One region of the Vogesella sp. AC12 genome, then DNA from elsewhere that is predicted to be linked to it. Evidence: riboswitches for the same ligand, from Rfam matches in the RefSeq annotation. Region 1 holds a riboswitch; the other holds the start of a gene.

Region 1 (4,206 bases):
TCTGACAGAACGTTGGCCGCAATGGTCGGTGTATGTCCTTATTTCTCCGCACTCCCTTTATCTCACCCCGGAGTGTGTATTCATGTTCAAGAGCAAACCGTTGGCCGCGCTGGTCGCGCTGGCCTGTAGCCCGCTGGCCTTGGCCGCGACCCCCGTGACCCAGCTGGATGAAGTGGTGGTCACCGCCAGCCGCAGCCCGGACAAGGTCAGCGACCTGCCGGTCAACGTGTCGGTTATTACCGCCGCCGACATTGCCAACAGCACCGCGCGCACGGTGCAGGACCTGCTGTCGACGCTGGCTGGTGTACACGTGTTCAACAACACCGGCTCCGCCGACAGCGCGATGGTCGACTTGCGCGGCTTCGGCATGACCGGCATCAGCAACACGCTGATCCTGATCGACGGCGTCAAGCAGAACACCAACGACCTGTCTGCGCCGAACCTGGGCGTGGTGCCGCTGAGCGAGATCGAGCGCATCGAGGTGGTACGCGGCAGCGGCGCGGTGGCCTACGGCGGCGGCGCTACCGGTGGCGTGGTCAACATCATCACCCGCAGCGGTTTCAAGGCCGCCAACGGCGTGCAGGCCACGCTGACTGCCGGCAGCTACAACCTGAAAAAGCTGGATCTGTCCGGCCACCTCAGCGGCCAGCAGGTGGCGCTGGATGCCTTTGTGAAGTCGCTGAGCAGCGACAATTACCGTGCCAACAGTGCCGAGCGCAACGACAGCGCCGGCCTGACGGCCACCGTGCGCCACCAGGGTGGCGACGTGCGCCTCTATGCGCGCAGCAGCAACCAGGACTTGCGCATGCCGGGTGCCCGTAGCGTCAACCCGGCCACTGGCGTCGACGAGTTCGGCAATGATCCGCGCGGCACCAGCAAGCCGAACGACTACATGGACATCAAGACCGATGCCTTTGGCGTGCAGGCGCGCCAGTCGCTGGGCGAAGGCATGCTGTCGCTGGATGTGGCCACGCGCGCGAAGCAGTCGCAGTCCGAGGCTTCCGGCTGGCTGGAGCAGCGCGATCTGGACGAACAGTCGGCCAGTTTGCGTTACGAGCAGGAGCTGGGTCGTCACCGGCTGGTGTTCGGCGTCGATACGCTGCAGAGCGATATGGACGTGAATAACGGCAGCCCCGCGACGCTGTCGACCCGCATTCGCCAGCGCCATGTTGGCGGTTTTGCCGACGTGCTGCTACGTCCGCAGGCCGGGACTTCGATCAGTATCGGTGGTCGTACACAGCGTATCGAGGACAGCGCCGTCGATTTCACTGGCTTTGCCAATAGCTACCGCACCAACAAGGAGCTGCACGCCTGGCAGCTGGGTGCTCGTCAGGCGCTGACCGGCCAGCTGGAGGCGTATGCCAAGGTTGGCCGCAGCTTCCGTCTGGCCAATGCCGACGAGCAGGCTTATGTGTCCTCGCCATTGCTGCCGCAGACCTCGCAGGACAAGGAAATCGGCCTGGACTGGAAGCAGGGGGGGCAGGCGCTGCGCGCGGCGTGGTTCCGTTACGACCTGACCAATGAAATCCATTTCAACAAGCTGGTCGGTTTCTTTGGCAGCAACGTCAATCTGGCGCCGACCCGTCGTCAAGGCCTGGAGCTGGAAGGGCGCAGTCAGCTGGCGGCCAACCTCGAGCTGAACGGCAACCTGACCTGGCAGCAGGCGACCTTCCGTCAGGGCGCGGCGGGTGGCGTCGAGCTGGCCGGCAACGAGGTGCCGATGGTGCCGCAGCAGCTGGCCACGCTGGGCCTGAGCTGGCTGCCGCAGGAGGCCAGCCGCATCGGCCTGCAGCTGCAGTATGTCGGTAAGCAGCGGCTGGACAACGACCAGGCGAACCAGTTCGACAAGCAGCTGGATGCCTATACCGTACTCAACGCCAAGTTCAGCCACCGCTACAGCAAGCAGCTGAGCGTGGCACTGGACGTCAACAACCTGTTTGATCGCCGTTATGCTACTTACGGTATTCGCTCCGGCTCAACTGGCTCGACCGGCAAATACGATCTGTACCCGGCTGCCGGCCGCAACGTGCAGGCCTCGCTGACGATCAACTACTAAGCCGTTCACGGTCGGACACCGCCCCGGCTGGCTAGGTCCGCCCCTGTTGTCGCCCTTATCGGGAGGCAACGGGGGCTTTTCATGCCGTCTCCCCCCACGCGCTGATCGGCGGTGGCAAATTGCAGCTGCGCGCGTATTGTGCAGTGCACGCAGGTATAATCCTGCCCCTGCAGGTGTCCGGCGTGCCCCAAGCGCGCCGGGTGAAACTGGGAGGCCGGTGCAATTCCGGCGCTGCCCCCGCAACGGTAAGGTCTGGGCGCGCATGGCGCGCCCCAGGTGCAACACTCGCCACTGTTCCGCAGGGACGGGAAGGCGTTGCCCCGCATGACCAAGCCCGGAGACCGGCCTGCAACAGACGCGGCGGAATCGCGTCTTGCTGGAGCATCGCGGGGAGGCGAGCTGACAGTTCGCCTGCCGCAACGGCCGGCGCGCGTGTCTTTTGGTCCTGATTTCTCCGCACTCCCTTTTTCTCATCCCGGAGTGTGTATTCATGTTTGACAACAAAACCCTGGCCGCGCTGCTGGCGCTGGCCTCCGGCCATGCCGCCGTGGCCGCCAATCCCGTCACCACTGGCGAGACCGTGGTGGTCACCGCCACCCGCAGCGCGATCCCGCTCAGCCGCGTGCTGGCCGACGTTACCGTGCTCGGTCGCGAGGAAATCGAGCAATCCGGTAGCCTGAGCCTGCCGGAGCTGCTCAGCCGCCAGCCGGGGGTGGAAGCCTACAGCAACGGCGGCGAGGGCAAGTCCGCCACCCTGCTGCTGCGCGGCACCAAGGCCGATCACGTGCTGGTACTGGTCGACGGCATGCGCATCGCCTCGGTCACCACCGGCGCTACCGCGCTGGAACACCTGCCATTGGCGGCGATCGAAAAGATCGAGATCCTGCGCGGCCCGGCCTCCAGCCTGTATGGCGCCGACGCCATCGGCGGCGTGATCCAGATCTTCACCAAGCGCGGCGAAGGCGGGACGGCACTGAGCTTCCATGCCGGCATCGGTGCCGAACACAAGCGCAGCAGCGGCGCCGGGCTGTCCGGCAAGGCCGGCAACACCGCCTTCAACCTCGCGCTGGAGCACAACCGTACCGACGGCATTTCCTCGCGCAGCTTCCAGCCGGGCAAGTACAACCCCGACCGTGACGGCTATGAAAACACCACCTATCTCGCCAGCTTGCAGCACGAGCTGGCCGCCGGCCACAGCCTGGGGCTGAACCTGTACCAGACCGAGGCCAGCAGCGCCTACGACGCCACCGTCAACAAGGCGGACGAGCTGCGCACGCGCCTGCAGGGGCACAGCATCGAGCTGAAAAACCAGCTGCGGGCCAACTGGCAGAGTACCTTGCGCTACGCCGAGACCAATGACCGGCAGCACACCTTTACCAAGGGTAACTTCAGCAAGCCGTCCGCGATTGCCGCTACCCGCCAGCAGGAATGGCAGTGGCAGCACGATATACAGTGGCAGGGCGTCGGCCAGTTCAGCCTCGGCGCGGCGCGCACCGAGCAGCAGATCGAGACCCTGAGCAGCTTCAACGGCACCAGCCGCAGCGTGGATTCGCTGTTCGCCGCCTACCAGGGCAGCTTCGGCGCGCACCGGCTGCAGGGCAGCCTGCGCCACGACGACAACTCGCAGTTCGGCGACAAGGCCACCGGCCAGCTTGGCTACGGCTACGCGCTGACACCGCAGTGGTTGCTCGGCGCCGCCTACGGCACCGCGTTCAAGGCACCGACCTTCAACCAGCTGTACTGGAGCGGCTCCGGCGCCAGCTATCACGGCAACCCGGCTCTGCGCCCGGAAGAGGCGCGCAACCGCGAGCTGTCGCTGAAGTGGCGGCAGCAGGGTGACTACTTCAGCGTGATCGTGTTCGATAACCGGATCGACAACCTGATCGCCAGCAAATCGGCGACCGACGGGCTGCAGGTCAATATCGACGAGGCGCGTATCACCGGCCAGACGCTGGAAGCCGGCCGCAGCTGGGGCGATTTCAGCCTCGCCGGCAGCATCACCTCGCAGCGGCCGCGCAGCCAGCCCTCCGGCAAGCTGCTGGCACGCCACGCCAAGCTGTTCGGCGCGCTGACGGCCGGCTGGCAGCTGGACCGCACCCGCCTCAGCGCGGAATGGCGCGCCAGCGGCCGCCGCTACGACGATGCCGACA
Region 2 (4,206 bases), on a different contig from region 1:
TTTCTTTTTTGCGCGCCATGCGCGCGTTGTGGCGCTCGGTGCGGCCCTGGTCTTCGGTGTGGCTCATGATGGGTGTCCGGGTAAAAAGCAGGGGCGGCCTGCGTGGTGGAGTCGGGTTAGCGGATAGCCGAGCACGGCGGCGAGGTGTTCGGCGTTAAGTTCGGCCAGCGGGTACTGACGGTGCTGGCCGTGCTCGTCGAGCAGCAGCGCGTGGCTGGCGCAGGCCGGGGCCAGCTGCAGGTCGTGGCTGACCAGCAGCACCGCCTTGCCCTGCGCGCACCAGCGGCCGATCTGCTGCTGCAGCGCGGCCTGATGGGCGAGGTCGAGCGAATTGGACGGCTCGTCGAGCAGGATCAGCGGTGCGTCCTGCGCCATCACGCTGGCCAGTGCCACGCGCTGGCGCTCGCCGCCGGACAAGGCCTGCAGCGGTCGTGCCGCCAGACGGCCAAGGTCGAAGGCGTCCAGCGCGGCGGCGACGCGTTGCGGGTTGTCGCCGGCATCCGGCCAGGCAAAGCGCGCGGCGGCGACGGCATCCTGCACCGCATAATCAAAGGCATCGTGGCTGGCCTGCGGCAGCAGGGCGAGGCGTTGTGCGCGTTGGCGCGGCGTCAGCTGCGGCAAAGGTTGGCCGCAGAGGCGGATGTGGCCGCCGTCGGCGCGGCGCAGCGCCGCCAGCGTGGCCAGCAGCGTGCTTTTGCCGCAGCCGTTGCGGCCGGCGATCCACCAGCATTCGCCGGCGCGGACCTGCCAGGTGAGCGGCTGCAGCAGCGTGCGGCGCCCCTGGCGAAGGGTGAGCTGGTCACAGTGCAGCATCAGGCTAGCCTCCGGCGGGTGCGTTGCAGCTGCCAGAACAGCACCGGCACCCCCAGGAGCGCGGTCAGCACGCCGACCGGCAGCTGCATCGGCGCGACGACGGTGCGCGCCAGGGTGTCGGCCAGCACCAGCAGCGCGGCGCCGCTGAGCACGGCGGCGGGGATCAGCCGGCGCAGGTCCGGGCCGCACAGCAGGCGGCAGGCGTGCGGCACCATCAGGCCGATGAAACCGATGCTGCCGCCCTGGCTGACGGCGCTGGCGGTCAGCACTGCGGCCAGTACCAGCAGCAGGCGGCGCAGCATGGCCACCGGCACGCCCAGCGTCAGCGCGTGGTCGCCGTGCAGCGCCAGCAGGTTGATCGCCGGCGCCTGCCACCACGCCAGCAGCACGGCCGGCAGCAAGGCCAGCCACGGCCACGGCCGCAGCGGCGTGCCGGCGATGTCGCCGACCAGCCAGAACACCATGCCGCGCAATTGCGCGTCCGGCGCGATGGTGAGTAGCAGCGAGATCAGCGCGCCGCAGGCGGCGGACAGCAGCACGCCGGTGAGCAGCAGCAGCACCGTGCCGCTGCTGCGCGCAAAATCGCGGCGCGCCAGCAGGAACAGTAGCGCCGACAGCGTCAGCGCGCCGGCGACGGCGGCGCTGTCCACCTGCCACAGTGCCAGCCCCAGCCACAACGCCAGTAGCGCGCCGACCGATGCACCGCCGGAGACGCCCATCACGTAAGGATCGGCCAGCGGATTGCGCAGTAGCGACTGCATCAGCACGCCGGCTAGCGCCAGCGAGGCGCCGGTGACCCAGGCGGTCAGCGCCCGTTCCAGCCGCAGGCTGAGCAGGGTGTCGGCAAGCTGGCTGCCGTGACCGCTGGCGGCCAGCCACAGCTCGCCGGCGCCAAGCGCGATGGAGCCGCTGCTGCAGGCCAGCAGCAGGCTGCCGCCACTGAGCAGCGTCAGCAGTGTCAACAGGGGCAGGGTGGGTAAGCGCAGGGCGCCGCGCAGCGGGCGGTCCAGCGTCAGGCTGTGGGACATGGGCGCGATATCGAAATCGCGGAAGGGGCAGGCGTCAGGCGCACGGATCAGCAATCTGACCGGATGCCGCCCTCCGCAGCATGTGTCGGGACGCACTGACTGGCAGTGCGCGCGTTCGCCGTGGCCGGTATCCGGGCTGGTTTCGCCGTCTGCCCGCCTTCCCGTGATGACTCACAGTGGCGATGGGCAGGGCGGTCATGACGGCAGGGCCGGCAGACCTTAGAACTCGTTCAAGGTTTAGCGAGCTCACGCGAGGCAAGGCAAAAACGACTGAGGAAGTGGCATTTGTTACTAATATAAACAAGCATGCCGAAGTCGTTTTTAACGCCGTATCGCCCCATTGGGAGCAGTCGCAGCAGACATTGAACAGGTTCTTCAAGAAACGCACCGTTGCGGGGGCAGCACAGGGGTCACCTGTTTCCCGTTTAACTTGCCGGCATGCGCCGGCGAAGCACCAAGGCAGGCGGCGATTTTAGCAGATCGGCAGCCCATGCTGCCGGCTTTTATATTTTCAAAAAGAATAACAAAACAAAAAATAATTATTTTTGGAAATATGATGGCACGGTTATGGTGACGGCAGAATCTTTCCATACCTTGGGGGCAGCAGCATGGCGCACGATTTTTCCGGCTTCGAGTACATCATCCAGCCGGGCTGGAATAATTCCGGCCCCGAGCACTGGCAGAGCCACTGGCAGCAAACGTTGGCCGCAACGCGGGTGGCCAACCACGACTGGCAGACGCCGCAGCTGGACGACTGGCTGGCGGCGCTGGACGCGGCGGTGGCGGCCGCCACACTGCCGGTAATCGTGATCGCGCACAGCCTCGGTTGCGCCACGGTCGCGCATTATGCGGCGCGCTACGGCAACAAGCTTGCCGGTGCGCTGCTGGTGGCGCCGGCCGATGTCGAGCGCGCCAGCGCCCCGGCCGCGCTGCAGCCGTTCGCGCCGCTGCCGGAGCAGGCGCTGCCGTTCCCGGCGCGGGTGGTGGCCAGCGACAGCGATCCGTTCAGCCTGCCGCTGCGCAGCGCGCGGATGGCGGCGCTGTGGCAAAGCCCGCTGCACTGGCTGCGCGACGCCGGTCATATCAATGTCGCGTCCGGCCATCGGCAGTGGCAAGACGGGCTGGTGCAGCTGGCGGCGCTGGTGGCCGATATCCGCCAGCAGGCGCAGCCGCGCGCCGCGGCGTGCGCCTGAGCCGGCGGCCAACCCTGGCGGTCAAGCGCTTGTACTGACGCGCGCGGCGCGGCAATGGACGTGGCATTTGCGGCGGGCTTGGGCATAGAATTCAGTCATGCCCTGTCCCGCTGGAGCGCGTCATGCACCTGTTGGCCTTTGTTGACCATGTCGTCAGCGACATCATTACCCCGGCGCTGGACCCGCGTTTTGACATCGACCGGGTGACGCTGCTGTGCCACCGCGCCCACCTTGATCTCGCCTTCGACATCCTCGGCGTCTGCCAAAAGCTGCACCTGACCGCGGCGGTGGAAACGCTGCCGGCGGACAGCCAGCCGCTGGCGCTGCGGCAGCGGCTGCAGGAGCTGGTGCAGGGCGGTGTCTGTTTCAATATCAGCGCCGCGTCGCCGGTGCAGGCGGCGCTGGCCTACGATCTGGCGCGCGAACACCGGCTGCCGCTGATGGCGGTGGAGCACGACAACGACCGCTTGATCTGGCTGCTCGGCGGCGAGAGCAGCCGCCTGCACAGCGGCACCGAGATCGCCGAAGGGCTGTCGCTGGAGGCCTATTTCGCGCTCTACGGCAGCCGCATCCTCGCCATCCACTACCGGCTGGAGCGGCGCAGCCCGCGCCACGAGCAGCTGGCGCGCGATCTGGCCGAACACGCGGCGCTGCGGCCGAAGTCACTGTCGCTGCTCAACCGGCTGTGCAACGACCTGGACGAGCAGCAATTCAGCCAGCACCCGCTGTCCAGCGGCGAACACGTGCTGTACGACTGGCTGCTGGCCAGCGGCATGGTGGAGTTCCGCGACAGCGGCCACATGCGCTGCCTTGATCCGCGGGCGCGCTTCTTTCTTGCCGGTGGCTGGCTGGAGGTGTGGCTGCTGTCGCAGGTGGCCGAGCTGGCGCAGATCCTGCCGATCAGCGACGCCGCCGTCGGCGTCAAGATCAGCCATCACAATGTCGAGAACGAATACGACGTGGCGATCCTGTGCAACAACCACCTGTACCTGATCGAGTGCAAGACCGCCGCCCCCACCAGCTTCCAGCAGCGCGGCGTGGGGCTGGAGAACCTGTTCAAGCTCAACAGCGTCGCCGGCCTGGGCGGCCTGCACGCCAAGGCGATGCTGGCCAGCCTGTACGTGCCGACCGAAAGCGAGGTCGGCCGCGCCGAATCGCAGCGCATCACGCTG

What was found. A riboswitch is a leader RNA that binds a small molecule or an ion and turns the genes downstream of it on or off. The one in region 1 is predicted to bind cobalamin.
Region 2: linked by a shared signal. The riboswitch ahead of NOM55_RS01240 (iron ABC transporter permease) and the one ahead of NOM55_RS15355 (TonB-dependent receptor domain-containing protein) in region 1 are both predicted to bind cobalamin.

Annotation. Positions count from the first base shown of each region.
Region 1 covers NZ_JANFNU010000012.1:97,051-101,256, reverse strand. Annotated here, with positions in the region: gene NOM55_RS15360 (TonB-dependent receptor) at 83-2,056, shown strand; cobalamin riboswitch at 2,211-2,421, shown strand; gene NOM55_RS15355 (TonB-dependent receptor domain-containing protein) at 2,547-4,206, shown strand, end outside.
Region 2 covers NZ_JANFNU010000001.1:228,977-233,182, forward strand. Annotated here, with positions in the region: gene cobO (cob(I)yrinic acid a,c-diamide adenosyltransferase) at 1-67, opposite strand, end outside; gene NOM55_RS01235 (ABC transporter ATP-binding protein) at 64-813, opposite strand; gene NOM55_RS01240 (iron ABC transporter permease) at 813-1,841, opposite strand; cobalamin riboswitch at 1,946-2,315, opposite strand; gene NOM55_RS01245 (alpha/beta hydrolase) at 2,450-3,034, shown strand; gene NOM55_RS01250 (Card1-like endonuclease domain-containing protein) at 3,157-4,206, shown strand, end outside.